Regions from separate parts of the Lentzea sp. NPDC055074 genome, predicted to be linked through region 1. Evidence: riboswitches for the same ligand, from Rfam matches in the RefSeq annotation. Region 1 holds a riboswitch; the other holds the start of a gene.
The links. A riboswitch is a leader RNA that binds a small molecule or an ion and turns the genes downstream of it on or off. The one in region 1 is predicted to bind cobalamin.
Positions count from the first base shown of each region.

Region 2: another riboswitch for cobalamin. It lies ahead of ACWF7A_RS37715 (FecCD family ABC transporter permease); the one in region 1 lies ahead of cobN (cobaltochelatase subunit CobN).

Region 1 is NZ_JBSGUQ010000020.1:4,008-19,190, reverse strand. It holds gene cbiE (precorrin-6y C5,15-methyltransferase (decarboxylating) subunit CbiE) at 1-776, shown strand, start outside; gene cobM (precorrin-4 C(11)-methyltransferase) at 773-1,513, shown strand; gene ACWF7A_RS34710 (cobalt-precorrin-6A reductase) at 1,510-2,211, shown strand; gene ACWF7A_RS34705 (precorrin-2 C(20)-methyltransferase) at 2,183-3,634, opposite strand; gene ACWF7A_RS34700 (precorrin-8X methylmutase) at 3,631-4,251, opposite strand; gene ACWF7A_RS34695 (hypothetical protein) at 4,248-5,243, opposite strand; cobalamin riboswitch at 5,252-5,387, shown strand; gene cobN (cobaltochelatase subunit CobN) at 5,423-8,989, shown strand; gene ACWF7A_RS34685 (helix-turn-helix transcriptional regulator) at 8,950-9,627, opposite strand; gene folE (GTP cyclohydrolase I FolE) at 9,674-10,222, shown strand; gene ACWF7A_RS34675 (EF-hand domain-containing protein) at 10,210-10,725, opposite strand; gene ACWF7A_RS34670 (AAA family ATPase) at 10,782-13,337, opposite strand; gene ACWF7A_RS34665 (LuxR C-terminal-related transcriptional regulator) at 13,617-15,183, shown strand, end outside.
Region 2 is NZ_JBSGUQ010000023.1:103,051-118,233, forward strand. It holds gene serA (phosphoglycerate dehydrogenase) at 1-213, shown strand, start outside; gene ACWF7A_RS37695 (S8 family peptidase) at 457-3,729, shown strand; gene ACWF7A_RS37700 (3-isopropylmalate dehydrogenase) at 4,006-5,043, shown strand; gene ACWF7A_RS37705 (hypothetical protein) at 5,122-5,553, shown strand; gene ACWF7A_RS37710 (YciI family protein) at 5,602-6,021, opposite strand; cobalamin riboswitch at 6,109-6,247, shown strand; gene ACWF7A_RS37715 (FecCD family ABC transporter permease) at 6,281-7,303, shown strand; gene ACWF7A_RS37720 (ABC transporter ATP-binding protein) at 7,303-8,043, shown strand; gene ACWF7A_RS37725 (ABC transporter substrate-binding protein) at 8,040-9,017, shown strand; gene cimA (citramalate synthase) at 9,238-10,821, shown strand; gene ACWF7A_RS37735 (fumarylacetoacetate hydrolase family protein) at 10,839-11,597, shown strand; gene ACWF7A_RS37740 (LuxR C-terminal-related transcriptional regulator) at 11,665-12,324, shown strand; gene ACWF7A_RS37745 (FAD-dependent oxidoreductase) at 12,314-13,570, opposite strand; gene ACWF7A_RS37750 (HAD family hydrolase) at 13,950-14,687, shown strand; tRNA gene ACWF7A_RS37755 (tRNA-Gln) at 14,838-14,909, shown strand; tRNA gene ACWF7A_RS37760 (tRNA-Glu) at 15,059-15,131, shown strand.

The DNA.
Region 1 (15,183 bases):
CACTGGTGGCGCGGTCGGCCGACCTGCTACGCCCCGTGCTGACTCCGGGACAGCGCGTGCTCGTGCTCGGTGGTGACCCCGCAACCGTTGCGGCACTGGCCGGGGACATCACCGTGCTCGAACAGCTAGGTGGTCCCGCCGAGCGGGTTTACCCTTGGTCCGGGCAGGACTCGGACCCGCTCTGCGTGATCGCGGTCGAGTACCGCGGGAGCGCTCTCTCACGGGTCCCCGGACTGCCCGACGACGCTTATGAATCCGATGGCCAGCTGACGAAGCGAGAGGTGCGGGCTATTTCGCTGTCGAGATTGGCGCCGCTGCCCGGGCAGCTGCTGTGGGACGTCGGGGCCGGTTCGGGTTCCATCGCGATCGAGTGGGCGCGCACGCACCCGACGTGCCGCGCGATCGCCATAGAGCAGTCAGCCGAACGCGCAGAGCGAATCACCGGTAACGCTGCGTCTCTGGGTGTGCCCGGGGTGGAGGTCCACATCGGACGGGCGCCGGACGCGTTGGAGGGGCTGGAGAAGCCCGACGCGATCTTCATCGGCGGCGGCGTGACGGTGCCCGGCCTGCTGCAGGCCTGCTGGGACTCGCTGGCGGCAGGCGGTCGTTTGGTCGTCAACGCCGTGACGCTCGAGTCCGAGGCCGTGGTGGCGCAGTGGTACGCGCGGCTCGGCGGTGACCTGGTGCGGATCGCGGTGAACCGCGGCTCGTCGGTCGGCCGGTTCACCGGCTGGCGGCCGCACATGCCCGTGACGACGTGGAGCGTGACGAAGTGACCGTGCACTTCATCGGGGCCGGGCCCGGAGCGGCCGACCTGATCACGGTGCGGGGCCGCTCGCTGATCGAGTCGTCGCCGGTGTGCCTGTACGCGGGCGCGCTGGTGCCGGCGGACCTGCTCGCGTTCTGCCCGCCCGGCGCGCGCAAGGTCGACACGGCCCTGCTGACGCTCGACGAGATCGTCGCCGAGCTGGTCGCGGCCTCGGAGCAGGGACTCGACGTGGCCCGGCTGCACTCCGGCGACCCGTCGGTGTTCAGCGCGATGGCCGAGCAGATGCGCCGGCTGGACGCGCTGGGGATCTCCTACGACGTGACGCCCGGGGTGCCCGCGTTCGCGGCCGCCGCGGCGTCGTTGCAGCGCGAGCTGACGGTGCCCGGGGTCGGGCAGACGGTCATCCTGACGCGGACCTCGCAGCGCGCCACGCCGATGCCCGAGGGCGAGGACCTGGACACGCTGGGCCGCAGCCACGCGACGTTGGTGCTGCACCTCGCCGTGCAGCGGATCGCGGACGTCGTCGCGGAGCTCGTGCCGAACTACGGGCTCGACTGCCCGGTCGCGGTCGTCGCCTACGCCTCCCGCGAGGACGAGGTCGTGCTGCGCGGGACGCTGGACGACATCGCCGCCCAGGTCGAGGCCGCCGGGATCAAGCGGACCGCGGTGATCGTCGTGGGGCAGGTGCTGGGCGCGACGCAGTTCCCGGACAGCCACCTGTACTCGGCCACGCGCGTTCGATGATCCTGATCCTCGGTGGCACGGGGGAGGCGCGGGAGCTCGCGTCCCGCGTGCCGGCCGTGTCGTCCTTGGCGGGCAGGGTCAGCAACCCCGCGCTCCCCGTCGGCGAGGTGCGCGTCGGTGGGTTCGGCGGTGTCGACGGGCTCGCACAGTGGTTGCGGGACAACGATGTCAGCGCCGTGGTCGACGCGACCCACCCGTTCGCTCGACAGATCACGTCGAACGCCTTCGAGGCTTGTGAGCGGGTCGGCGTGCCGCTGCTCATCTTGCGGAGGCCTGGGTTCACGCCGCAACCGGGCTGGCGCTGGGTGGACAGCGTGGCCGACGCCGCGCGGGAGCTGCCGGGGGAGCGTGTCTTCCTGACCACCGGGCGGCAGGACCTGGCCGAGTTCGCCGGGTGCCCGCAGTGGTTCCTGGCGCGCATGGTCGAACCGCCGGAACCGCCGATGCCCCAACGGATCGAGGTGCTGCTCTCGCGCGGTCCGTTCACTGTGGACGGTGAGCTGGAGCTGATGCGGTCGCGGGAGGTCGACGTGCTCGTCACCAAGGACAGCGGTGGCGAGATGACGTCGGCCAAGCTGGAGGCCGCCCGCCGGCTCGGTGTGCCGGTCGTGATCGTGCGCCGGCCACCGCTCCCGCCCGCGGAGACGGTGGCCGACGTCGACTCGGCCGTCAGGTGGTTGGGTACCGCCGGGGCGTGAAGACGACGCCCTGGGGCGTCACGACCGTCTGCGACGAGCCGATGATCAGCAGGCAGCGCATGTCGATCGTGGCCGGGTCGAGGGCGCCGAGCGTGAGGACGCGGATCTCCTCCTCCGGGCCGCCCACGTCGCGTCCGACGACGATCGGGGTCTCCGGGTCGCGGTGCTTCAGCAGCAGGTCGCGCATGTCCGCCACCTGGTGCGTGCGGGCCTTGGACGCCGGGTTGTAGATCGCGATCACCAGGTCTGCCCTGGCGGTGGCTTCGAGGCGTTCGGCGATGACGTCCCACGGCTTGAGCCTGTCGCTCAACGAGATCACCGCGTAGTCGTGCCCGAGCGGCGCTCCCGCCTTGGCCGCCACGGCGTTCGCGGCCGTGACACCGGGGATGACGCGGACCGGCACGTCCGGTGACTCCGCCGCGACCTCCAGGACCGCGGTGGCCATCGCGAAGACACCGGGGTCACCGGACGACACGACGGCGACGCGGGCGCCCTTGCGGGCCAGGTCCAGGGCGAAGGCGGCGCGTTCGGACTCGACCTGGTTGTGCGAGGAGTGCCGCTGCTGGCCGGGGCGCTGCGGGACGCGGTTCAGGTAGGTGCTGTAGCCGACCAGCTCGTCGGCCGCCTCCAGCTCCTGACGGGCTTCCGGGGTGAGCCAGTCCCGCGAGCCGGGGCCGAGGCCGACGACGACGACCTCGCCCTTCGGCTTCGCGGGCCGGGACTGGCTCGGCAGCACGGCGATGGAGAAGTACGGCACGGTCGCGGGGTCGACGTCCGCCAGCGGCGCCATCTTCTGACGGCTGGTGGTGGCGCGCTCGACGTACCAGGCGCCGTCGAGCCGGCCGGCCTTCTCGAGTGCCTCGCGGACGTTGCCGAAAGTGCGGCCCAGCTTGAGGATCGCGGCGCAGTCGGTGTCGGCGAGGCGGGCCGCGAGCTCGTCGGGCGGCAGCGTGCCGGGCAGGATCGTGAGCACCTCGTCGCGTTCCACCAGCGGGGTGCCGAGGACGGCGGAAGCGCCGCTCACGGACGTGACGCCGGGGACGACCTCCCACTCGTAGCGGTCGGCCAGCCGCTTGTGCATGTGCATGTAGGAGCCGTAGAAGAACGGGTCTCCCGCGGCCAGCAAGACGACGTCGCGGCCCGCGTCGAGGTGCGCGGCCAGCTTGGCGGCGGCCTCCTCGTAGAACGCGTCGATCTCGCCCTGGTAGTCGTCCGTGTCCTCGGTCGTCACCGGGTAGACGAGCTGTTCCAGCACCTGGCCGTCGCGGAAGTACGGCGCGGCGATGGTCTTGGCGACCGACTTGCCGTGCCGGGCGCTGTGGAACGCCACCACGTCGGCTTCGTTGATGAGTCGCGCGGCCTTGACCGTCACGAGTTCCGGGTCGCCCGGACCCAGGCCGACGCCGTAGAGCTTGCCCGTCATTCCACTTCGCTCGCAATCGCGTTGATAGCCGCCGCCGTCATGGCACTGCCGCCGCGCCGGCCGCGCACCACGAGGTGCTCCAGATCCGTTGCGGCCAAAGCTTCCTTGGACTCCGCGGCCCCGATGAACCCGACCGGGATGCCGAGGATCGCGGCGGGCCTCGGGGCTCCGGCGGCGATCAGGTCGAGGAGGTGGAACAACGCGGTGGGGGCGTTGCCGATCGCGATCACCGCGCCACCGAACCGGTCCGCGAGCAGCTCCAGCGCGGCCGCGCTGCGCGTGTTGCCGATCGTCTCGGCGAGCCCCGGTGTGCGCGGGTCCTGCAGGTAGCACAGGACCTCGTTGTCCTTCGGCAGGCGCCGGCGGGTCACGCCGGACGCGACCATGTTGGCGTCGCACAGGATCGGGGCGCCGTCGCGGAGTGCCGCGCGGGCGTCACGCACGACGTTCGCGGAGAACGCGACGTCGCGGGGAAGGTCGGTCATGCCGCACGCGTGGATCATGCGGACGACGACCTGGGCGACATCGGCGGGGAACCCGGTGAGGTCCGACTCCGCGCGGATGGTGGCGAAGGACTGGCGGTAGATCTCCGCCCCGTCCTTGATGTACTGCGTCAACGGATCTCCTCGTAGCCGTCGCCGGTCGCGACGAACTCGATCACTTCGCCCGCGGGCCGGCCGCAGCGGCGGGCGCATCCCGACCAGTGGACCGGACGGCGGTGCGGGGTTCCGAGCCAGGCACGGGCGTCGGCGCGCACGTCGGAGAGCGACTTCGCGCAGCCGGGACGGCCGGTGCAGGCGCTGACGCCGTGCCAGGGGGAGTCCGAGTCGGTGATGAGACCGGACGTGTCGGTGCCGGCGGGCACGACGAGACTGCGCCACGGGGTCAGGCGCAGGGCCACGCCGGGTAGCTGGCCGGCGTCGAGCCGGCCCAGTGGAACCCCTGGGGTCAACGGTGAAGGTGCGACAGGAGTCACAGCGGGGGTGACGCGCGGGCCGTCGGAGGTGCCGAAGTGCGCGGTGATCTTTCGCACACCGTCGTCCACTTCGGACAGGCGCCAGGCCGCTCCGCGCAGCCGCTGGAAGAGGCGGGCGGCGGTCACCACGGCGTCGGCGGGGTCGGTGACGCGGACGCCCGTGTCCGTTCCCGCGAGGAGGAGGGCCCACGTCGCCGCATCGGCTCTGACCAGGCCGAAGTCGCCACCCAGCCCGCTCACCGCGTGCCCCACCGTCAGCAGGAACCGGCCCGGCAGCGACGCCAGCTCCGGGTCCGCGCACAGCACTGCATCGATCTCGTCGACCAGCGCCTGGTCGTTCTCCAGAGGCGCCGCGATGATGTTGCGGATCCGCTCGTGCGAGGCCGACGGCAGCAGGCCCGCCGCAGACAGCCGCGCGCCCAGTTCGACACCGTCCGCGAGGCCCCTGATCTGGAGGTTCGCCCGCGAGGTCAGTTCCACTGAACCGTTCCCGAGCTCCGCGGCCGCGGAGCGCACGACGTCCCACTGAGCAGCGGAAAGAGTGCCGCCAGGCACCCGGATGCGCGCCAGCCCGCCGTCCGCCGCCTGGTGCAGCTCGACGGCGCCGGGGCAGGCGTCCGGGTGACTACGCATAGGTCGGACTGTAACCCGCCGGTTAGGGTGAGCCCGAACGACGAAGCGCAGGAGGAAGCCGGTGTGAATCCGGCGCGGTCCCGCCACTGTGACCAGCGGACAACCGCTGGGAGTCAGGAACTCTGCTTCGCCAGTCACCCGCAACCTGGGGCGCGGACCCCACGAGGGATGGAGCCTGCGTGATCCTTCTGCTGTCGACCTCCGACACCGACCTGCTGTCGGCGCGCGCGAGCGGTGCCGAGTACCGGCTCGGCAACCCCGCGCGACTCACGACCGACGACCTGCCCGCGCTCGTCGAGGGCGTGGACCTGGTCCTCGTGCGCATCCTCGGCGGCCGCCGGATGTGGGAGGAGGGCCTCGACTGGCTGCTGGCCTGTGGGCTGCCCGTGGTGGTGCTCGGCGGTGAGATGCAGCCCGACGCGGCGCTGATGGAGCTGTCGACGGTGGCCGGTGGCGTGTGCGCCGAGGCGCACCTCTACCTCGCGCACGGCGGTCCGGCGAACCTCACCGAGCTGCACAAGTTCCTCTCCGACACCGTGCTGCTGACCGGCCACGGCTTCGAGGCCCCCACCGCCACCCCCACCTGGGGTGTGCTGGAGCGCGAGGCCTCGCAGGCCGAAGGTCCGACGGTCGCGGTGCTCTACTACCGCGCCCACCACGTCGCCGGGAACACCGCGTTCATCCACGCGCTGTGCGATGCGATCGAGGCCAAGGGTGGCAAGGCCCTGCCCGTCTTCTGCTCCTCGCTGCGCACCGCCGAACCCGAGCTGCTCGACACGCTGCGGCAGGCCGACGCGCTCGTCGTGACGGTGCTCGCGGCCGGTGGCACGAACCCCGCGAAGGCGTCCGCCGGTGGCGACGACGACGCGTGGGACGTCGGTGCGCTGGCCGCCCTCGACGTGCCGATCCTGCAGGGGTTGTGCCTCACGTCGAGCCGTGCGACGTGGGACGAGAACGACGACGGACTGTCTCCTTTGGACACCGCGACGCAGGTCGCGATCCCCGAGTTCGACGGCCGGATCATCACGGTCCCGTTCTCCTTCAAGGAGATCGACTCCGACGGTCTCACGATCTACGTCGCCGACCCGGAACGGGCGCTGCGCGTCGCGGGCATCGCCGTGCGGCACGGCCGGTTGCGCCACATCCCGGTCGGCGAGCGCAAGGTCGTCGTCATGCTGTCGGCGTACCCGACCAAGCACTCGCGCATCGGCAACGCGGTCGGGCTCGACACGCCCGCGTCGACCGTCCGGCTGCTGAAGGCCATGCGCGAGCACGGGTACGACATCGGCGACGAGCTGCCGGGCGTCGACGAGCTCGACGGCGACAAGCTGATCCACGCGCTGATCGCCGCCGGCGGCCAGGACGCGGACTGGCTCACGCAGGAGCAGTTCGAGAGCAACCCGATCCGCATCGCCGCGGCCGACTACCGCGAGTTCTACGAGACGCTGCCCGACGACTTCCGCGAGTCGATGCAGGAGCACTGGGGCGAGGCTCCCGGCACGCTCTTCGTCGACCACTCGAAGTCGAAGGACGGCGAGATCGTGCTGGCCGCGCTGAGGTCCGGCAACGTGGCGGTGATCGTGCAGCCGCCGCGCGGGTTCGGCGAGAACCCGATCGCGATCTACCACGACCCGGACCTGCCGCCGTCGCACCACTACCTCGCGGCGTACCGGTGGGTCGAGTCGAACTTCGGCGCGGACGCGGTGGTGCACGTCGGCAAGCACGGCAACCTGGAGTGGTTGCCCGGCAAGACCGTCGGCATGTCGGCGTCCTGCGGCACGGACGCGGCGCTCGGCGACCTGCCGCTGATCTACCCGTTCCTCGTCAACGACCCCGGTGAGGGCACGCAGGCGAAGCGGCGTGCGCACGCCACGCTGGTCGACCACCTCGTGCCGCCGATGGCCCGCGCCGACAGCTACGGCGACATCGCGCGCCTGGAGCAGTTGCTCGACGAGTACGGGAACATCTCCGCGATGGACCCGGCCAAGGTGCCGGCGATCCGCGCGCAGATCTGGACGCTGATCAAGGCCGCGAAGCTCGACCACGACCTGGGGCTCGACGACCGGCCGCACGACGCGGAGTTCGACGAGTTCATCCTGCACGTCGACGGCTGGCTGTGCGAGGTCAAGGACGTCCAGATCCGCGACGGCCTGCACATCCTCGGTGAGGCGCCGATCGGCAGCGTTCGCGTCAACCTCGTGCTCGCCATGTTGCAGGCGCGGCAGATGTGGGGCGGTCAGGTCGCCGCGCTGCCCGGCCTGCGCGAGGCCCTCGGGCTCGTCGGCACGGCCCGCGAAGACGTCGACGCGATCGAGGAAGAGGCTCGCGTGCTCGTCCAGGCGATGGAGGACGCGGGCTGGGACCGTGCCGCCGCAGCGGGTCTGCACGAGTCGGTGGACGTGCAGAAGATCCTGGAGTTCGCGGCCGTCGAGGTCGTGCCCAGGCTCGCGCGCACCACGGACGAGATGACGAACGTCCTGCACGCCCTGGACGGCGGCTACATCCCGGCCGGCCCGTCGGGTTCTCCGTTGCGCGGCCTGGTGAACGTGCTGCCGACCGGACGCAACTTCTACTCGGTCGACCCGAAGGCCATCCCGTCGCGGCTCGCGTGGGAGACCGGCCAGGCGATGGCCGACTCGCTGCTGGAGCGGTACCGCGCCGAGAACGACGGCGAGTGGCCGCCCTCGGTCGGTCTGTCGGTCTGGGGCACGTCCGCGATGCGCACCGCCGGTGACGACATCGCCGAGGTGTTCTCGCTGCTCGGCGTGCGGCCGGTGTGGGACGACCAGTCCCGTCGCGTGACGGGCCTCGAAGTGGTGCCGCTGGAGGAGCTCGGCCGGCCGCGCGTCGACGTGACGATCCGCATCTCGGGCTTCTTCCGGGACGCCTTCCCGCACGTCGTGTCCATGTTGGACGATGCAGTGCAGCTCGTGGCCGCGCTGGACGAGCCCGCGGAGCAGAACTTCGTGCGGGCGCACATGCTTCGCGACCTCGAGGAGCACGGCGACCAGCGCCGCGCCACGTTGCGCGTCTTCGGTTCCAAGCCGGGCGCGTACGGCGCGGGGGTGCTGCCGTTGATCGACAGCCGCAACTGGCGCGACTCGTCCGACATCGCCGAGGTCTACGCGGTGTGGGGCGGGTACGCGTACGGCCGCGGGGTCGACGGCATCGCCGCGCGTGCGGACATGGAGTCGGCGTACCGGCGGATCGCGGTGGCGGCCAAGAACATCGACACCCGCGAGCACGACATCGCCGACTCGGACGACTACTTCCAGTACCACGGCGGCATGGTCACGATGGTGAAGGCGCTGACGGGCAAGGCACCCGCCGCGTACGTCGGTGACAGCACGCGCCCGGAGGCGGTCCGCACCCGCACGCTGACCGAGGAGACCTCGCGGATCTTCCGCGCCCGCGTGGTGAACCCGCGCTGGATCGGGGCGATGCGCAACCACGGGTACAAGGGCGCGTTCGAGCTGCAGGCGACGGTCGAGTACCTGTTCGGCTACGACGCCACCACCGGCGTCGTCGCGGACTGGATGTACGAGAAGCTGACCGAGAGCTACGTGCTCGACCCGGAGACCCGCAAGTTCCTGCAGACGTCGAACCCGTGGGCGTTGCACGGCATCGCCGAGCGTCTGCTGGAGGCGGCCGAGCGCAAGATGTGGGAGCACCCGGAGGAGTCCACTCTGGACGCCCTGCGCGCTGCCTACCTGGAGACCGAGGGTGAGCTGGAGGACGGCGCCTGATCGAGCCGGACGCAGCAGTGACCTGGTGAGGGGGCGAGGCGAGCGGACACACCGCTCGCCCCGATCCCGTCCAGCAAACCGCTGACCAGGCACAGGTTCATCCCGCACACCAGCTGCGCGTGCCGCTTCGCCAGGCTGTGGAACGGGCAGTTGCCCAGCAGGATCGAGCCCGCTTCGGCTCGTGGCTCGAAACCGGAGCCCGCAAGGGCTTCCGTCACGTCACCCGAGGACCGCGCAGCGAGGGCCGAGCCCCACTCGTAGGCGCGCCGGTTCAGGATCTCGCGCGCCGGTTCACCCGTGCTCTGCGACTCCGTCAACGCGTCGGCGAGCAGGTGGCTCGCGGCCTCGTAGCGCCGGTCGGGCAGCGAGACCTCGATCTGCTCCGCCGAGCGCCGGTAGAGCTTCGCCGGGCGGCCCGCGCCGGGCCCGCCGCGACCGGTCCGCCGCTCGTGCACCACTGTGAGAAGGCCCATGTCGACGAGCTTGTCGAGGTGGAACGCGGCCGTCGTGCGCGGCAGGCCGACGGCCTGCGCGACCTCGTCCTTGCTGGTAGGAGCGGTCTGGCGGGCCACGAAGTCGTACAGTCTGCGGCGGTTCGGTTCGTCGAGGGCCGCGACGGCGGCGACGGGGTCGGCCATCTCTAAAACCTACTCTTGTTGTCTAAATTCGGCTACCGTGGCCGGCATGGACGTCGAGGCGGCACAGCAGGCGGTCACGGATCTGCTGAAGGCACTGGGCAAGGACCCGTACTCGGTGCATCTCACCGACACCCCGCGGCGTGTGGCGCAGGCGTACGCGGAGATGCTGACCCCGCGCGAGTTCACCATGACGACGTTCCCCAACGACGAGGGCTACGACGAGCTCGTGCTGGCGCGGAGCATCCCCGTGCAGTCGTTGTGCGAGCACCACATGCTGCCGTTCCACGGCGTCGCGCACGTCGGATACCTGCCGGGGGAGCGGATCCTGGGCCTGTCGAAGCTCGCGCGGGTCGTCGAGATGTTCGCCCGCGACCTCCAGGTCCAGGAACGGCTGACCAAGCAGGTCGCCGACTGGTTGCAGGAACAGTTGCGGCCCAAGGGGGTCGGCGTCGTGATCGAGGCCGAGCACATGTGCATGGCGCTGAGGGGCGTGCGGGTCACCGGATCGAGCACGGTCACGTCGGCGTTGAAGGGCGTGCTGCGCTCGGATCCCGCGTCACGTCAGGAGTTCTTCACCCTCGTTCACGCCGCCTGAACGGGACCGAAGACGTAGGAACCGGCGGCCTCCGGGTCGTCGCCGGCCCAGAACTCGGCCCACAGCGTCGCGAACTCGTTGCGCGACAACTTTCCGTCGCCGTCGAGGTCGAGCCTCGCGAAGTCGGTCGTCTCGACGTGGCCGAGCCAGGCCTCGATCATCATCCGGTACTCCGCCTCGGACACGTAGTCGTCGCTGTCCGCGTCCACGGCGCCGAACATGGCGTCCGCCGTGCCGAGCACCGGTTCGATGTTGTCCGGCAGCACGTCGACGACGTTCAGGACGTCCTGCAGCGTCACCTGGTCCGCGCCTCCCGCGGCCGACTGCAGGGTGGTCCACCAGCCCAGCATCACCTGCGTCAGCAACGCTTCGTCGCTGCCGCGCAACGCCGCCCAGCGCTGGGCGAGCAGCTCGAAGTCCTCCCTGTTCAGCCGTCCGTTGCCGTCGGAGTCCATCGCGCCGAAGACCAGATCCACCTTGCTCCGCTGAAAGTCGCTCGCCATGCGCAGGACGATAGGGCCGAAGGTCGCAACGCACCTATCGGCCGAACGGGTCCGAACTAGTCCACGAACAGAGCATCGGCCAGGTGCAAACGGCCGCCCACGCCCAGCTTGCGGTAGATCCCGGACAACACGCCTTCGACCGCTGCCGGTGCCATGAGCAGCGTGGACGCGATCTCGTCATCCGAACGGCCGCGTGCCGCCAGCTCCGCCACCTGGTGCTCCGTCGGGGTGAGTGCGGTCGGTCCGGTCTGGCGCATCCGCCGGGGTCCGGAGCTCGTCGCCACCAGTTCGGAGTAGGCGCGGGCGGCCATCGCGGTGGATCCGCACTTCTGTGCCAGGTCGACTGCGTCACGCAGCAGCGTGCGCGCGGACGCCGTATCGCCCTGACGCCGCACCACCACGCCGAGGTCCACCAACGCCCGTGCCAGTTCCAGGCGGCCGGGGGAGGCGCGCAACACCCGCACCGCCTCCTCCAGCAACGTCCGCCCGGCCGCGCCCGCGGTCACCCGGCCCTCCGCGCGCAACGCCATGCCCAACGCCCTGGGCGCGCCCCAGACCCGCGCGAGCGCGACCTCCTCCTGGGCGAGTTCGCGCGCTCGTTCGCCGTCGCCCATCGCCGCGCAGGCCAGTGCCGCGCCGGAGCGCCACGACAGCGCCGCGGGGTTGCGGTACGGCCACGCGGCGCAGTGCCGTCCGGCGGCCAGAAACGCTTCCAGGGCCTCATGATCGTCGCCCCGCGCTGTCAGCACCCGTCCGCGCACGGTCAGCACGCCGCCGAACGACCACGTGCGCCGCGCCTCGTCCGTCGAGGCCTCGGCGATCACCACGGCGGCCTCGTCGAGACGGCCCTCCTCGAGCAGGATGTCGGCGAGCAACGCCGCGTGCCAGGTGGAGACGGCGTGCCAGCGCCGGTCCTGCCTCAGGTGGTCGGACGCCACCGCGAGATCGGCGCGGGCGGAGGTGAGATCTCCCTTGCGGCGCTGGACGTTCGCGCGCATCACGTTCGTCAGCGCGCGCAACGCCGGGGCCTGCGCGCGGTCGACCTCGTCCAGCACGGCCAGTGCCTCGTCCAGGGAGTCGGCCAGGTTCAACGTCATCGCGGACGTCAGCGAGGCGAGCACACCGCCGCGTGCCGAGACGAGCCTGATCGCCTCCTCCGCGGCGATGTCCCCGACCATCACCCGGTGCAGCACACCGGCGGGAGTGCCGAGCGAGACCGACGACGGGACGGCCTCCTGCCACACGAGTCCGTGCACCGCGAGATGTGCCTGCGCCGACGGCGAGTCGCCCAGCACCGCGGGGATCTCGGCCGGGGCGCCCTCGGCGTGCAGGGCGTAGGACAGCGCGATCGCGGACTCGGCATCGTCCACATCGGACTTCCAGGCCTCGCGCAGCCGGGCGGTCGCGCCGGGCAGGTTGCCGACCAGCTCGGCGATTCCCAGCAGCCGCAACGCCCGGGACGGGTTCGCCACCGGTTCGCGCAGCGCTCGCCACAGAAGCCGGGCCGCACCGGCCGTGTCGCCGTGGTTCACCGCCTCCTGCGCGGCCCGGTCGAGCACCTCGCCCGCCCACGGTTCCAGGCCGGGCGACGTTTCCAGCAGGTGGTCCGCGACCGCCCGGTCCGAAGCGCCGTGCGTGCGCAACGCCTGGGCGGCCCGCAGGTGCAGCGCCGCGCGTGCGGGGGCGGGCATGTCGTCGAGCACCGCGGGCCCTGTCACACCGAGGAGCTCGACGGTGCGCAGGGCCTCGGCGAGCTCCACCGGGCTCAGCCGCGTGAGCTCGGCCAGCACACCGGGATGCGGCGAGGAGCCCAGTGCCGCCAGGCAGTGCGCGGTCGTGACGACGGACGCGGGGCGGCGGCGCAACCGGGCCGCCATGATCTCGCCGGACACCTCCGCGCCGCGCTGGGTCACCCGCCACGCGGCCTCCGCGGTCGGTGGGACCTCGTCCTCCGCCAACGCCTTGACCAGTCGCGTGACGGCCAGGGGGTTCCCGCCCGTCGCGTCGAAGCACGCGGCCGCGAACTCCGGCGCGGCCTCACCGAGCGCGGCCGAGACGAGGCGTCGCGTCTCGGCGGGGGTGAGGTCGTCCAGCGTGACCCGCTGGCACGCCGCCATGATCTCGCCGAACGACGGGTCGTCGCACCGCTCGCCCAGGCCCACGGTCAGGACGAGCGCGATCGGCAGCCGGCGCACGCGCAACGCCAGATAGGCGAGCCAGCGCAGGGAAGCGGCGTCGGCCCAGTGCGCGTCGTCGACGACGACCAGCAGGTCCGCCCGCGCGGCCAGGGCGGCCGTCAGCCGGTAGACGCCGTGCAGCACCGAGAAATCGGCGGTCGTCGCGGTGAGTCGCAACGCCCCGGCGGCCTCGTCGGGCACGAGATCCGAGTCGACCAGGTCGAACAACTGGGCCACGATCCCAAAAGGAAGATCGCTTTCCAATGCGCTTCCCCGTGCCCGCACCACTTGCCGGCCGGACGCGTCCCAGCGCGCGGCGAGGTCGTCCAGCGCCGCCGTCTTGCCCGTGCCGGGTGCGCCTTCCACCACCGTGGTCGTGCCCGGCGCCGCCTGATCGCCGATTCCGGCGCACCACACTTTCAGCCGGTTTTCCAAGATCTCTCCACAATCCGCCGCTGAAAGCTCAGCAGAATTGATGCTAGGAGAAAGCGGTCCACTTGCCCAGGTAAAGCTTCCTGCGCTATGGGCGTCTCAACAGGAGTACGGCCCGTATGATCCCGCGGGCTACTACTCGAATGGGTAGAGGCAGCCTGGCGGCGGCTTGTCAAGGTCATCCCAACGGCGCAGGGGGCGCCGCTCGGCTCTGGTCGTGGTGCAGGTCCTTGTGGTAATGCAACGCTTGTTCTCCGCCGCCGCGGAGCGAAAGGAAGAATGGTGTCGGGGAATCGGGACTGGATGTTCCGCGGCCGTGAGGGGGAACGGGAGCTCCTGAACGGCGTGCTGGACGCGGGCACCGGGGTGGTGCTGGTGGACGGCGCCGCGGGCACCGGGAAGACGCGGCTGCTGGCCGAGACCGCCGCCGTCGCCGCCGGCAGGGGCTTCGAGGTCGCGACGGCGCGGGACGAGCTCGACCAGCCGTTCCTGTTGGCCCGCCTGGCAGAACGCCGTCCGGACGGCCCGTTGCTGGTCGTGCTGGACGATCTCCACCTGGCCGAGCCGGGCACCCTGGCCGCCCTGCGCGCACTGTTGCCCGCCTCCGCCCACGAGAAGGTGGTGTGGCTGCTCGCCCGCCGTCGTGGCGAGGCCACCGACCGCCTGGTCGCCGCCGCCGCACAGCGCGGTGCCACCAGGATCGAGCTGCTGCCGCTGGCCGACGACGTGGTCACCGACCTCGTCGCCGACCTCACCGGAGGTGCCCCCGACCAGGACCTGAAAGCGCTTGCTTCCACGGCACAGGGCAATCCGGCCGACGTGACCAGGCTGGTCGAGGCCCTGCGCGCGGACGACCAGGTACTTCTCACCGCCGGGCACGCCACGATCAGGACCGGCAGGTCACCGCGGCACACCGAGGCGTTGCTGCGCGACCGCGTGAACGCGGTGAGCGGCAGGGCGAGGCACCTGCTGCAGGTCGCCGCCGTGCTCGGGCAGCACTTCGAACCCGGTGACGTCGCGGAGATGCTGGCGTCGAGCACCGCGATCCTGTTGCCCGCCTTGGACGAGGTCATCGCCGCGGGCGTCGTGACGGCCCTGGACGACAGGCTGGCGTTCCGGCACGAGCTGCTCTGGCGCCTGGTCTCCGACTCCGTGCCCCCACCCGTGCGGCGCGCGTTGCACCGCGAGGCCGGCGAGATGCTGCTGAGCCGCGGGGACAGCGCCGTCACCGCCGCCAAACACCTGCTGCACGGCGCTCAGCGCGGTGACGCCCGGTCGATCGACGGACTGGTCACCGCCGCGAAAGCCGTGCTGTGGAACGCTCCCGAGGCCGCCGCCGAACTCGCGGTGCGCGCCCTCGAACTGACCGACCAAGCGTCTGCTTCGCTGGTCCACCGCACGGTCATGGCGGTCAGAGCCCTCACCGCCGCCGGCAAGCTGACCGCCGCGCAGGCGCTCGCGCAGGACGCGTTGTCCCGTCAGGTCTCCCCGGAACCCGCCGCCAAGCTCCGGCACTGCGTGGCCACGACGACGTTGCTCGGCGCCCGGCACGCGGAGTCGCTGGAGATCTCCGAGGCGTTGCTGCGCGAACCCGACCTGGCGCCGGAACTCGCGCCCTGGGTGGAGATCACGCGGCTGATGGCGTTGCTCGGCCACGACCGCGACCGGGCGCGGGAGCTGGCCGAGGCCGTCGTGCGCACCCGTTCTGGAGCACCGGACGACGTGCTGGCAACGGCTTTGGCCGTGCTGGCCGCGATCGCGCGGGACACCGGACGGCCCGGCGCCGCGCTGGAGCTGGCCCGCGAGGCCGCCGGGGTGAGCACGTCGCACGACCTCAGCGCGTACCCGC
Region 2 (15,183 bases), on a different contig from region 1:
CTGCTGGAGTACCCGGACCGTCCCGGTGTCATGGGCACGGTCGGCACGCTGCTCGGCGAGGCCGGCGTGAACATCGAGGCCGCGCAGATCAGCCAGACCGGCAGCGACGCCGTCATGGTGCTGCGCGTCGACCGCCCGGTCGACACCGCGGTGCTCGACCCGATCGGTGCCGCCGTCGGCGCGCGCACCGTTCGCTCTGTCGACTTCGGATAGTCACGACAAACGGGAAGGGGACGGTCAAAGTCCCCTTCCCGTGGCTATCGTCGTTCACAACGAAGTCGTAACAGGCAACTATCCGTAGACCACATTCATACTTTCGGGGCAGTCGCAGAGACACGATCAGCGATTAGCGTCCCCACGAGGTTGACCCGGTGCCGTAGAGGGCACGGCACGTTTTCCACTCGGGTCGAAGGCACACACCTCGGTTGGGGCAACGTTGTGAAGAGACGATCGAGTTTGGTGGTGTTCTCTGCCATCACCACACTGCTGATCGCACCCGCCACCGCACAGGCGCAGAGCGAACCGCTCGCGCAGCCGGTCAAGGGTGCACAGGGGCTGGACGCGAAAGCGTTGCACCTCAAGGTTTCTCCCAGGCTGAACGCCGCGGGCGCGGTCACCGCGTTCGTCGCGCTCGACCGCAAGCCGGCCGTCGACGCGTTCGACGAGAAGAAGAGCCAGGGCAAGGAAGTCGCGAAGCAGGCCGCGAAGCAGGCCAAGAACGACACCGCCGCCACCGTGGACCAGGTCGTCGGCCAGCTCAAGAGCGCCGACACGCAGACCAAGGAGCTCTACCGGACCTCCAACGGCGTCCCCGGCGTCGTCGTGAAGGCCGACGCGCAGAAGGTCCGCGACCTCGCGCAGCGCCCCGACGTCCTCGCGGTCTACCCGGTCGTGCCGAAGAAGCGCCAGAACTCGAACGCCGTCCAGCTCACGAGGACGCTCAACGTCTGGCAGCAGTACGGCAAGCTCGGTGACGACATCCGCGTCGGCATCATCGACACCGGCGTCGACTACACGCACGCGAACTTCGGCGGCCCCGGCACCGTCGCGGCGTTCGAGGCCGTCGACCCGCGCGTGAAGGACCCGAACTTCCCGACCTCGAAGGTCGTCGGCGGGTACGACTTCGTCGGTGAGGACTACGACGGGGAGAGCACCGACCCGGCGATCAACACGCCGAAGCCGGACCCGAACCCCATCGACTGCAACGGCCACGGCTCGCACGTCGCGGGCACCACGGCCGGTTTCGGCGAGAACGCCGACGGCAGCACGTTCAAGGGTGACTACACCAAGCTCGACGCCGCGAAGCTCAACGAGATGAAGATCGGCCCCGGCACCGCGCCGAAGGCCCAGATCTTCGCGCTGAAGGTCTTCGGCTGCGAGGGCTCGACCAACGTCACCTCGCAGGCCCTCGACTGGTCGCTCGACCCCGACGGCGACGGCGACTTCTCCGACCACCTCGACGTGGTCAACCTGTCGCTCGGCTCCGACTACGGCGCCCCGGACGACCCCGACAGCCTCTTCGTGAAGAAGCTGTACAAGGTCGGCGTCATGCCGGTCTTCTCCGCGGGCAACGGCGGCGACCTCTACGACATCGGCGGCTCGCCGGGCAACACGCCCGAGGCGCTGACCGTCGCCTCCACGCGCGACTCGTACGTGCTGCGTGACGGCGCCGAGGTGAAGGGTCAGGGGCAGAAGCCCGGCCAGTACAGCCAGAACTTCACCGGGTACCTGGGCTACGACAAGGAACTCCCGGTCGTGAAGCTCACCCAGGCCGGCAACCTCGACGGCTGCCAGCCGATCACGGACGCCGTCGCCGGCAAGTTCGTCTGGCTGGAGTGGGACGACAACGACGCGACGCGCCGCTGTGGTTCCGGCGTCCGTGCCAACAACGTGCAGGCCGCGGGCGGCCAGGGCGTGCTGCTCTCGTCCACCCTGGAGAACTTCGCGGCGGGCATCGCGGGCAACGCGGCCATCCCGATGTTCCAGTTCACCGGCTCGGCCACCACCGCGGTGCGCCCGGCGCTGGACGCGGGCACGCTGGTCGTCCGCCTCGCGGGTGCCCTGCGCACCTCCACGGCGACGTACGACCAGTCCATTTCGGACACCCCGAGCGCGTTCACCAGCCGCGGCACCCGCGGCCAGTCCATCAAGCCGGACGTCGCGGCCCCCGGTGACACGATCTCGTCGACCGCCGTCGGTTCCGGCAACGACCGCCTGGTGATCTCCGGTACGTCGATGGCGTCCCCGCACGTCGCCGGCATCGCCGCCCTGGTCCGCCAGGCGCACCCGGACTGGACGCTGGAGGAGGTCAAGGCCTCGATCATGAACACCGCCGGTGCGGACGTGAAGGAGAACGGCAAGACCTTCGCCCCCAACCGGGTCGGCACCGGCCGCGTGGACGGCAAGTCCGCGATCGACAACCAGGTCCTCGCCTACGTCGAGGAGGACAACGGCTACGTCAGCGCGAACTTCGGCGTCGTCGAGGTCTCGAAGCCGGTCGAGAAGTCCAAGACCATCAAGCTGGTCAACAAGTCCACGAAGTCCGTGGAGTACAAGGTCGGCTACGCCGCGGCCACGACGATCCCCGGCGTGAGCTACGTGCTCTCGCAGGACAAGGTCAAGCTGAGCCCGCGCGGCATCGCGAAGGTCAAGGTGACGCTGAAGATCACCGACCCGAAGGCGCTGCGCAAGACCGTCGACTCGACGGTCGAGCCGAACCAGCTCGACGTGCCGCGCCAGTTCCTCGCGGACGCCTCCGGCCGCGTGACCTTCACGCCGACCGCCGGCGCCACGGTGCCGCTGCGCCTGTCGGTCTACTCGGCGCCGAAGCCGGTCGCGGACATCAAGACCGCGTCCAGCCTCAAGTTCCGGGGCAACGACAAGCAGGCCGTCCTGAACGTGTCCGGCAAGGGCATCGACCAGGGCACCGGCTCGCAGGCCTACCGCTCGCTGATCAGCGTCCTCGAGCTGCAGGCCCAGTCGCCGAAGCTGCGCGACTGCAAGCGCAACGTCACCGAGAACTGCGCGCTCAACGAGACCGCCAAGGGCGGTGACCTCCGCTACGTCGGCGCGGCCTCCACGGCCCCGCTGGCCAAGGCGCAGGGCAAGCCCGAGGAGGCGCTGCTCGCGTTCGGTGTCGCGACCTGGGGCAACTGGTACAACCTGGGCAAGAACACCATCCCGTTCGTCGACATCGACACCAACGGTGACGGCACCGCGGACTTCGAGGTGTTCGCGACCCGCCTGACCGACACCGATCTGCTGGTCGCGTCCACCGTGGACCTGAAGACGGGCGAGACCGTCGACATCCAGGGCGTGAACGGCCTGTTCGGCGATGTCGACGCGAACGTCCAGGACACCAACGTCGTCGTCCTGCCGGTGCTGCTGAGCGCCCTGGGCATCGACGCGTCGAAGGACACGGCACGCCTGTCGTACGTCGTGGGCGTCGGTGGTTACTACGCCGCGCCGGGCAACGCGAACAAGCTCGTCGACGTCATCGACCGCAACCTGTCCTACGACCCGCTCAAGCCGGGTCTGTGGGCGCAGGGCGGCGGCGACGCGGCCCTGTCGTACCTCGCGAAGCCGGGCACCGCGCTCGTCGTCAACAAGAACGAGGCCTCGCTGAAGGCCGACAAGTCCGACGGCCTGCTGGTGCTCAACCACCACAACGCCAACGGTGACCGCGCGTCGGTCGTCCTGGTGAAGTCCGGTGGGCGGGGCGCCTACTAGATCGGATGTTTTACGAGAGGCCCGGTTCTTCGTTTGGAACCGGGCCTCTCGGCCTGTCACGGCTCGGAACTGCCTGCCGTCACCCCTTGACGCGACCCCGTTCCTGCGGTCGAGTGACACTCGAAAGCGTGATATGGGCCGTGTGGGTGTCCCGCAGTACGGGAGATAACACCCCGATGGGGTGTCCGGCATGCGGCGAGCGGCCTGCATGCCGGTAGCCTTTCGCGAAGGAAAGTAGTCCCACCAATTGGGGACTGACACCTGGGAGGTGTGTGGATGCGGCTCGCAGTGATCCCAGGAGACGGGATCGGGCCCGAGGTCATCGCTGAGGCCCTGAAGGTCCTCGGTGAGGTCGTTCCGGCGGCCGAGATCACTCGTTACGACCTCGGCGCGGCGCGCTGGCACGCCACGGGAGAGTTGTTGCCCGAGTCGGTGCTCGGTGAGCTTCGCCAGCACGACGCGATCCTGCTCGGCGCGGTCGGCGACCCGTCGGTGCCGAGCGGAATCCTGGAGCGAGGCCTGCTTCTGAGGCTCCGCTTCGAACTCGACCACCACGTGAACCTCCGCCCGGCTCGTCTCTACCCCGGTGTCCGCAGCCCGCTCGCGGACCCGCCGGAGATCGACATGGTGGTGGTGCGCGAGGGCACCGAGGGCCCGTACGCGGGCAACGGCGGCCTGCTCCGCAAGGACACGCCGCACGAGATCGCCACCGAGGTCTCGCTGAACACCTCGTTCGGCGTCGAGCGCGTGGTGAGGGACGCGTTCGCGCGCGCCGCGAACCGTCAGCGCCGGCACCTGACGCTGGTGCACAAGACGAACGTCCTCACGCACGCCGGCTCGTTGTGGTCGCGCGTCGTGGAGGAGGTCTCGCTGCAGCACCCGGACGTCACCGTCGCCTACCAGCACGTGGACGCGGCGACCATTCACATGGTCACCGACCCGGGCCGCTACGACGTGATCGTCACGGACAACCTGTTCGGCGACATCCTGACCGACCTCGCCGCCGCCGTCACGGGTGGCATCGGCCTGGCCGCGTCGGGGAACATGGACGTCACGCGGCGCAACCCGTCGATGTTCGAGCCGGTCCACGGTTCGGCGCCGGACATCGCGGGCCAGGGCATCGCCGACCCGACGGCCGCCGTGCTGTCGGTCGCGCTGCTGCTCGACCACCTCGGCGAGCACGAGGCGGCCCGCCGGATCGAGGCCTCCGTGGCCTTTGATCTCGCGACCAGGGACCACCAGTCGCCTGGGGCCACCTACGCCATCGGCGACCGTCTCGCGGCACTCGTGTCGTCGAACGTCCGCACGGGCTGAGGTTCATCAGCAGGACTCTCCGGCCCCGGCACCCCAGTGGTGCCGGGGCCGGGTTCGTCTGAATTCCCAGGGGGTTTCGTGTTCGGGTCAGCACGACGGACGGCGTTGGAGACCAGGGTCGCCGAGCTGGAGCAGCAGGTGCGGGTGCTGGGCGGTCAACTGGAGGCCGTGCGGCCGCTGCTGGCCGACGAGCGCCGCCTGGAGGCACTCGCCGCGCGGGCCGCGTCGGCGGTGCGGGCCGCGGAACCGCTGGGGCAGCGGACCGAGATGAAGCTGGACGCCCTGTACCAAGCCGAGAGGACGGGGTTCGTCTCGGTGTACTTCACCGGCGGCTGGAACGCGCGGGTGAAGTTGCTGGTCGGGCCGGAGAACCCGCCCACGACGTGTGTGGGCGAGGTCTACCACGACTACGCGGGTGCGCTGGTGCGGGCAGGTGAGTGGTGGATCGCCCGGAGCAACAGCTCCCGCACCGATCTCCACTTCCACGTGCACTTCACCCCGTTGTCCTGAAGCCCGGCCAGGAGGTTCCGGCCGGGCTGCGGTGTTCCCCTCCGCGGATCAGAGCTGGCCGTTGGCCTCACGCCACGCGCGCTCCTTCTTGATCCACTCGTTGTCCTGCGGGAACTCCTCGATGGACGGCACGCGGCGGATCTCGGTCTTGAACCCGGGCCCGGTCATCGGCATGCGCTTCGCCCACTCGACCGCCTCCTGGATCGACGCGACGTTGATGAGGTAGAAGCCGTTGAACAGCTCCTTGGTCTCGCCGTACGGGCCGTCCGTGACGACCGGCGGCTCCTGCGAGTAGTCGACGACGACGCCCGTGGTGGCGTCGTCCAGGCCCTCGGCGGCGAGCAGCACACCGGCGCGGATCAGTTCCTCGTTGTACGCGCCGACCGTCTCGAGCATCTTGTCGAAGTCGAACTCGCCCATGTTCGCGTAGGCCTCGTCGGTGGCGCGCATGATCAGCATGTACTTCACGGTGTGTCTCCCTGGTCCGGTTCTCGCTTGGCGTCCACAGGTCGAACGGGCCCGGTGCCGGATCGACATCACACCCGGAAAATTTCCGAACTTTCTGTTTCCGCAGGTAGGGTCACTGACGTCGTACGTGGGGGAAGACCGGTCTGAGTCCGGCGCTGACCCGCAACGGTAGGTCCCCCTTTGGCAGGGGACGAGCCCGAACACCCGCGCGCGACGACCGAGGAACTCCAACTCCGCCGTGGACTGCGGGAAGGACCCAGTGATCTCCAAGATCAGTGCGCTCGTCGGCGTGCTCGTCGTCAGCATCGTGGCGGGCGTCGCGCTCGGCCCCGTCTCCGTGCCGTTCGACGTCACCGTCTCCCTGCTCCGGGAGGCGCTCACCGGCGGCACCGTCCCCGCGGACCTCGCCGGGCAGTACCACATCGTCTGGGACATCCGGCTGCCTCGCGTGCTGCTCGCCGCCGTCGTGGGGGCCGGGCTGAGCGCGGTCGGCGTCGCGATCCAGGCGATGGTCCGCAACGCGCTCGCCGACCCGTACGTGCTCGGCATCTCGTCGGGCGCGAGCGTGGGCGCGACGGCCGTGGCGACGCTCGGTGTGCTGTCCGGGTTCGGTGTCTACGCGCTGTCCGTGGGGGCCTTCCTGACCGGCCTCGGAGCCACGGCTCTGGTCTACATCACCGCGCGCACGAGCCGGGGGCTCACACCGTTGCGGCTCGTGCTGACCGGAACCGCGCTGGCGTACGGGTTCTCCGCCGTGGCGATGCTGCTGGTGTTCCAGGCGCCGCGAGGTGAGGCGGCGCGGGCCGCGATGTTCTGGTTGCTCGGCAGCCTCGGCGGCGCGAACTGGCAGTCGCTGCCGGTCGCCGCCGTGGTGACTCTCGCGGGGATCGTCTACCTCGCGACCAAAGCGCGGCAGCTCAACGCGATGGCGATGGGCGACGAGACCGCGACGACGCTCGGCGTGCCGGTCAACCGGTTCCGCACGCACCTGTTCATCGTCACCGCGGCCATGACCGGCGTGCTGGTGGCGGTCAGCGGAGCGGTCGGCTTCGTCGGCCTGATGCTGCCGCACCTCACCCGCATGGTCGTCGGCGCCGACCACCGCAAGGTGCTCGCCCTCGCGCCGCTCGCCGGAGCCTCGTTCCTGGTCTGGGTCGACGTGGCCGCGCGGATGCTCGCGGCGCCGGAGGAGCTGCCGCTCGGCGTCATCACCGCCGCACTCGGCGTGCCGTGCTTCATCTTCCTGATGCGCCGCCGGTCCTACGTCTTCGGAGGCCGCTGATGCGCGTCGAGATCGACCAGGTCACCGTGCGCGGCATCATCACGGACATCTCGCTGCACGCCGACGGCGAGGTGGTCGGCATCGTCGGCCCGAACGGCAGCGGCAAGTCCACGACGTTGCGCTGCGTCTACCGGGCGTTGAAGCCGGACGCGGGCGCGGTGCTGCTCGACGGCGAGAACGTCCACAAGCGACGCTCCGTCGCCCGCGACCTCTCCGCGCTGTCCCAGGAGTCGCAGGTCGAGTTCGACTTCACGGTCGCCGAGGTCGTGGAGATGGGACGCCTGCCGCACGACCGCGACCCGGCTCTCGACGCGCGGGTGGTGGCCGAGTCACTGGCCACAGTGGACGTCTCGCACCTCGCGTCCCGCAGCTTCCTCAGCCTGTCCGGCGGCGAACGGCAGCGCGTGCTGATCGCGCGGGCCGTCGCCCAGCAGCCGCGCGTGCTGGTGCTGGACGAACCGACCAACCACCTCGACATCCGGCACCAGCTGGACGTCCTCTCCCTGGCACGAGGTCTCGGCATCACGGTCCTGACCGTGCTGCACGACCTGAACCTCGCCGCGTCCTTCTGCGACCGCCTCTACGTGCTGGACGAAGGACGGGTCGTCGCCTCCGGCACCCCGGACGAGGTCCTCGTGCCCGAGCTGATCGCCAAGGTCTTCCACGTCACGGCGCACGTCGTGCGCCACCCCACCACAGGAGTGCCCCAGCTCCTGTTCGACCAGGAGGTCACCCCTTGAGAACCGTTGTCTGCGCAGTGCTGCTGCTCGTCTCCGGCTGCGGCGCGACGGTCGCCTCCGACACCTCCGCGTCCGACCCGGTGACCATCACGAACTGCGGTCAGCAGGTCACGTTCGACCGCGTCCCGTCCAAAGTGGTCACCAACGACACCGGCATCACCGAGCTGATGTTCGCGCTGGGCCTGAAGGACCGGATGGCGGGGTACGTAATCAGCGGCAAGGACTCCGTCGACGTGCGGACCTCGCCGTGGAAGGCCGACTTCGAGAGCGTGAAGCACCTGTCCGACAAGGTGTCGAAGGAGGTCGTGCAGGGAGCGAACGCGGACCTGGTCTTCGCCGGGTGGAACTACGGCTTCAGCGAGAGCACCGGGTTCACCCCGGACGCGCTGAAGGAACTGGGGATCGGCACCTACCAGCTGACCGAGGCCTGTCGCAACGGAGTCGGCAAGCAGCGGGGCATCATGCCCGCACTCGACGCGTTGTACACGGACCTGCGCAACCTGGGGAAGATCTTCCGGGTCGAGGCCAAGGCCGAGGAGCTCGTGAAGGGCTACCAGCAGCAGATCGAGAACGCCGGCAAGCTGATGGCGGGCAAGCCGCGTCCGAAGGTGTTCCTCTACGACAGCGGGCAGGACCAGCCGTTCACGTCCGGCAGGAACGCGGCGCCGCAGGACGTGATCTCGAAGGCCGGCGGGGACAACGTCTTCGGGGACCTGAACGACAGCTGGACGACGGTGAACTGGGAGACCGTGGTGCAGCGCGACCCGGAGGTCGTGCTCATCGTGGACTACGCGGACGGCGAGGCGAACACGCCCGAACAGAAGCAGGCGTTCCTGGAGGGCTTCGCCCCGCTGGCCAACTCGCCCGCGGTGAAGAACAAGCGGTTCTTCTCACTGCCGTATGCGGCGCTGGTCGAGTCTCCGCGCAACGCGGCGTCCATCGAGGCGTTCGCGAAGTTCCTCGCCGGGGCGTAGGCGCTGTCACAGGCGTGAACCCGTGACCAGATAGTGGGAGATTTCCTCCCGTCGCTTGGTACGCCGAGCTGAGCTGTGGCAGCATCCCCGCCATGGCTCAGTTCACCGCCATCATTATTGACGAGCGCGTCGGGTAGTTGCCGCCCCTGGCACCCGACGCGCAGACCTCTCGCATCCCGCGGGGGGTCTTTTTGTTTGCCCGGATGAGGAGATGACCCCGATGGCCGGCCCGAACGACGCATTCCACGTCTACGACACGACGTTGCGCGATGGCGCACAACGTGAGGGCATTTCGTACTCCGTCACGGACAAGCTCGCGGTCGCGAGGTTGCTGGACGGGCTCGGCGTCGGGTTCATCGAGGGCGGCTGGCCCGGCGCTCTGCCCAAGGACACGGAGTTCTTCGCGCGGGCCGCGGCCGGTGACCTGGACCTGAAGCACGCTCAGCTGGTCGCGTTCGGGGCGACGCGCAAGGCCGGGGTCAAGGTCGAGGACGACCCGCAGGTCAGGGCCCTGCTGGAGTCGCAGGCGCCGGTCATCACGCTGGTGGCCAAGTCGGACCTGCGACACATCGAGCGCGCGTTGAGGACGGACGCCGGCGAGAACCTCAAGATGGTGCGCGACACCGTCCGGTTCCTCAAGGGTGAGGGAAGGCGCGTCTTCCTCGACGCCGAGCACTTCTTCGACGGGTACGCCTTCTCGCCGGACACCAGCCTTCGGGTGCTGGAGTCCGCTGTGGAGGGTGGCGCGGACGTCGTCGTGCTGTGCGACACCAACGGCGGGCAGCTGCCGCTGGGCCTCGCCGAGACCGTCGCGGAGGTCGTCGAGAAGACGGGCTTCCGCGTGGGAATCCACTGCCAGGACGACACGTCCTGCGCGGTGGCGAACACACTCGCGGCCGTTCAGGCGGGCGCGACGCACGTTCAGTGCACCGCCAACGGTTACGGCGAGCGAGCAGGCAACGCTGACCTGTTCGCCGTCGTGGGAAACCTCGTGACCAAGCTCGGCATGGAGGTGCTCCCGACCGGGGCACTGGCCGAGCTCACCCGTGTCTCCCATGCGTTGGCCGAGATCGCGAACATCGCACCCGACACCCACCAGGCCTATGTCGGGTCGTCAGCATTCGCTCACAAGGCGGGTCTGCACGCGAGCGCGATCAAGGTGGATCCGGAGCTGTACAACCACATCGATCCGGACACCGTCGGCAACGACATGCGGGTGCTGGTCACCGAGATGGCCGGTCGGGCGAGCATCGAGCTCAAGGGACGTGAGTTCGGGCTCGACCTGGCCGGCCGGGGGACCGAGGTCGGAACGGCCCTGGCGCGCGTGAAGGAGCTCGAGGCGAAGGGCTGGTCGTTCGAGGCCGCCGACGCGTCGCTGGAGCTGTTGCTGCGCGGGGAGCTGTCCGAACTGGACACTCCGCCGTTCACGCTGGAGTCCTACCGGGTCGTGCTGGATCACCGCTCGGACGGCGAGATCGTGTCCGAGGCCACGGTCAAGGTGCACGTGGCGGGGGAGCGGGTCATCGCGACCGCCGAGGGCATCGGGCCCGTGCACGCCCTGGACGCGGCGCTGCGCAAGGCGTTGCTGCCGCACCTGTCCTGGTTGGACACAGTGGAGCTGGCCGACTACAAGGTGCGCATCCTGACCGAGCACCCCGGTACGGACGCGGTGACGCGCGTGCTGGTGCAGTCGACGGACGGCGAGCGCGAGTGGACCACCGTGGGTGTGCACGGGAACATCGTCGAGGCGAGTTGGCTCGCGCTGTGTGACGCGCTCGTCCACAAATCGATGCGAAGTGGCTGACCTCGTAAACTGAGACCGTGCGCATCGCCCGAATTGCTCATCCCGCAGGCGTGGCCTTCGTCGCCGTTCAAGGCGACGAGGCCGCGGAAATCGCCGAACACCCCTTCGGCACGCCCACGTTCACCGGCCGGAAGTGGCCGCTGGCGGACGTGCGGCTCCTCGCGCCGATTCTGCCCACCAAGATCATCGGTGTCGGCCGGAACTACGCCGACCACGCGAAGGAGCTCGGCAACGAGGTCCCCGCGGAGCCGTTGCTGTTCTTCAAGCCCAACACGTCGGTGGTCGGCCCGAACGTGGAGATCAAGCTCCCGGCCGTGTCCGAGCGCGTCGACTTCGAGGGCGAACTCGCGGTCATCATCGGCCAGCCGTGCCGCGACGTGCCCAAGGCCAAGGCCGCGAGTGTGATCATGGGTTACACGATCGCCAACGACGTCACCGCCCGCGACCTGCAGAAGAAGGACGTGCAGTTCACGCGCGCCAAGGGCTTTGACACGTTTTGCCCGTTGGGCCCGTTCATCGAGACCGAGTTCGACCCCTCGGACGTCCGCGTCGTCACCGAGGTCGACGGGGAGGTCAAACAAGACGGACGTACTTCCTTGATGGTGCACGACATTCCGTCGCTCATCGAGTACGTGTCCGGAATCATGACGCTGCTGCCGGGCGACCTGATCCTGACCGGTACCCCGGCCGGTGTCGGGCCGATGACGGCCGGACAGACGGTCTCCGTGACTGTGGACGGCCTTGGCACGCTCACCAATCCGGTCGCAAATAGGTAGCCGTACGGAGCAATCCGGCGTCCGGCAGGTTACGCATCCGGGTACCCGCGAGTAACTTCCCGGTGTCATGACGGACCTGGCGTCCACCCGTGTGCTGCTGGTCGACGGTTCGCAGCTCATCACCGAAGGGCTGCGGCTTTCGCTGCACCGCACGCACTGCTTCCGCGTTGTGGGCATCGCCCACACCGTGGCCGAGGCTGCGCGCAGTCTGCGCGGCACGCTGGTGGACCTCGTCGTCACGGACTTCGACGTGCCGGGCGCCGGACCGCTGCGCACCGTGCGGGACACGGCGCAGTACAGACCGAACGCCCGAGTCGTCGTGCTGTCCAATGCGGACAGTCCGAGCTGGGCCCGCGCCGCCCTCGACGCCGGCGCGGTCGCCTACCTGCTGAAGACCTCGCCCGTGGCCGAGCTGCTCCCGCTGATCGCGGCCGCCGTGCGGGGCGCTCCCGCCACGATCGACGCGCGGGTGGGATCGCTGGCACGCCTACCGGCGCGAATGCCCCCACCCGCCTCGCTCGGCCGGCTGTCTGCGCGCGAGTTCGACGTGCTGGCCGAGATGGCGAAGGGCATGGACAACGCCCGCATCGCCCAGAGGCTCTTCATCAGCAACGACACCGTGAAGACCCACGTGAAGGCCATCCTGCGCAAGCTCGGCGCCCGCGACCGGGCCCACGCCGTGGCGATGGTGCTCGGGGAGAGCTCCGAGGCGTTCGTCACGACCTAGCGATGGTCTGCGGTGCCCTGCGCGCGAAGTCGGGCGCGTGCTCCGGACGTGGCCCGATGGCGACCACGTAGGCCGGAACCGCCTGGAGGAACGGCAGCTTCTGGGCGATCCTGAGCGGCAGCGGAACACCCGCGCTGGACACCGTCTCGGTGCTGTTGAGCTTGCGCCCGAGGAACAGCCGGTGGATCACCCGCTGGATCGTCTGGATCACCACGGTCGGGAAGAGCCTGCGCCCGCGCACCTTCGCGAGCGTTCTGCTCGTGACCCGGCCCTCCCGCAACGGCTTCGCCAGCAGGGTCGCCGCGGCCACCGCGTCCTGGACGGCCAGGTTGATGCCCACGCCGCCGACCGGTGACATCGCGTGCGCCGCGTCACCGATGCACAGCAGTCCGTCGACGTGCCACTGCCGCAACCTGTCCAGCTTCACGTCGAGCAGCTTCACCTCGTCGAGGTCCGTGATGTGGCCCACGCGGTCCGCGAGCCAAGGGATGAGCGTGACGACGCGTTCGCGGAACTTCTCGACACCCTCGGCGCGCACCGCCTGGTCCGTCCCCTTGCGGATCAGGAAGGCACACTGGAAGTACTCGCCGCGTGGAATCAGAACCAGCGCGCTGCCCGCGCTGAACCGGCCCGCGCCACCCTTGACCGCGTCGCTTTCGTTGCGCGGCAACCGGAACCACCACACGTCCATCGGCGCACCGAAGCTGTAGACCGGGAGATCCACGGCGGCGCGCAGGATCGAGCTCCGCCCGTCCGCCGCGACGACGAGGTCGGCGCCGAACTCGCCCTCGCGCCCGTCGACGCGATCCCGGTACTTCACGCCCGTGATCTTGTTGCCGCTCTTCGTGATGGCGGTGACCTCGGTGTTCATCCGCAGCGTGAACGTCGGTTCGAGCCTGCCCGCGTCGGCCAGCAGGTCCAGGAGGTCCCACTGCGGCACCATCGCGATCCGCTTGTTCGGACCGGGAAGCCGGGACAGGTCGGCGATCGTGGCCTTGGCGCCGCCGTCGAGCAGCGCCTCGATCTTGTCGACGTCCTGGTGCGGCACCTGCTCGAACGCGGGCCCCAGCCCCAGTTCGTCGAGCAGCGTGAGCGTCGACGCGTGCACCGTGTCGCCGCGGAAGTCGCGCAGGAAGTCGCTGTGCTTCTCGAGCACCGTGACCTCGACGCCACCGCGGGCCAGGAGTAGTCCCAGCACCATTCCGGCAGGTCCGCCGCCGACGACGAGACAGGTTGTCCTCTCCATGTCGATCCCCTCTTTTCAACCCGTGTTGAATAAACTCAGCATGCTCCTGATCGCGAAACGCGTCAAGCGGAGTTCCGAGTGGCGTGGCTCTCGTTTGGGTCGGTCCAATGTGGACGGTCTGGTCCACCAGGCCTCGAAAAGGTTGCGACTGGTGCGAAATGTCGTTGTGCGGTCTAGGGTGTCGCGCCCGCGGAACCGCCCGTTCGGGCAGAGATCCTTGCGTCGCTCGAAAACACTCGACCGGGCGATTGCATTCGGCGCTCGGAGGAGTGCCACTGGTTCGTTCGGGGCCTCAAGGTCCGCTTGATCGTGCAAGGACCTATAGGAATCACCTCGTTAGCCGAATCGGACGAGGGCCCCTCGCACCTAACCTTCCGGGGTGACAACTGCGTCCCCGACTTTCACGCGTAAGAGAACCGGCGAGATCCGCGCTGTGTGCCTGGACGTCGACGACACACTTGTCGACTACAGCACTTCTTCGCGAGCCGCGTTGGCATCGATGGTCGGTAACGCCGACGCCTGGTCGTTGTGGCAGAGGATCACCGACGACCACGTCTCCCGTCAGCTCGCCGGTGAGCTGCAGTACCAGGACATGCGCAACATCCGCACGCAGGCCTTCTTCGCCGCACTGGGCGAGGAGCTGTCGCTGGAGGAGGCGACCCGTCGCGAGATCGGCCGCCAGGAGGTCCTCTCCGCCGGCTGGTGCCTGTTCCCGGACGCGATCCCGATGCTCGACTGGCTCCGCGCCACAGGTCTCCCGATCGCCGCGATCAGCAACGCGTCGGGCCACCACCAGCGCGTGAAGATCGCCCAGCTCGGCCTCTCCGAGTACTTCGACGCCGTCCTGATCGCAGGCGAGGTCGGCTGCGCCAAGCCGGACCGCGTGATCTTCCACACCGCGTGCCTCGCCCTGGGTGTCTCGCCCGGCGACACCGTCCACGTGGGAGACCGCCTCCACGCCGACGCCATCGGCGCACGAGACGCCGGAATGCACGGCGTCTGGATCAACCGCATCGGCCCGACCGGCGGCACGCTGCCCGCGGGCCTGTCGTCCATCACGACGCTCGCGGAACTGCCGGAGCTCCTCGTCTGCGAGCTCTCCACCGCGCACGCCTGAGTTGTGCTCGAGACCGGCCCCCACCTGCGAGTATGCGTTCAGGTGGGGGCCGATTTCACTTCTGGCGGGGGCGTGGTCTAGTATTTCTCTCGGCAGCAACGAGGACCTCGGAACTCCCTGCGGGACAACGAAGTCGATCGTCGAAGCCAATGGGGTATGGTGTAATTGGCAGCACGACTGATTCTGGTTCAGTTAGTCTAGGTTCGAGTCCTGGTACCCCAGCTGCGAAGGAAGAACTGCCCTAGGGTAAGCTTCCGGAGCTGCTGAAAATAGCAAAGCAAGTGCACGTCTCAGCAGTAAAAAGAACTGAATAGCCGGATTTGGACCGGACAGAGCGATCTGATAAGGTTCACGCCAGCAAGAAGTTCTAGGGCCCCGTCGTCTAGCGGCCTAGGACGCCGCCCTCTCAAGGCGGTAGCGAGGGTTCGAATCCCTTCGGGGCTACAGAGGTGTCAGAGGCCTGTCTGCGGAGTGCGCAGACAGGCCTCTTTCGCTT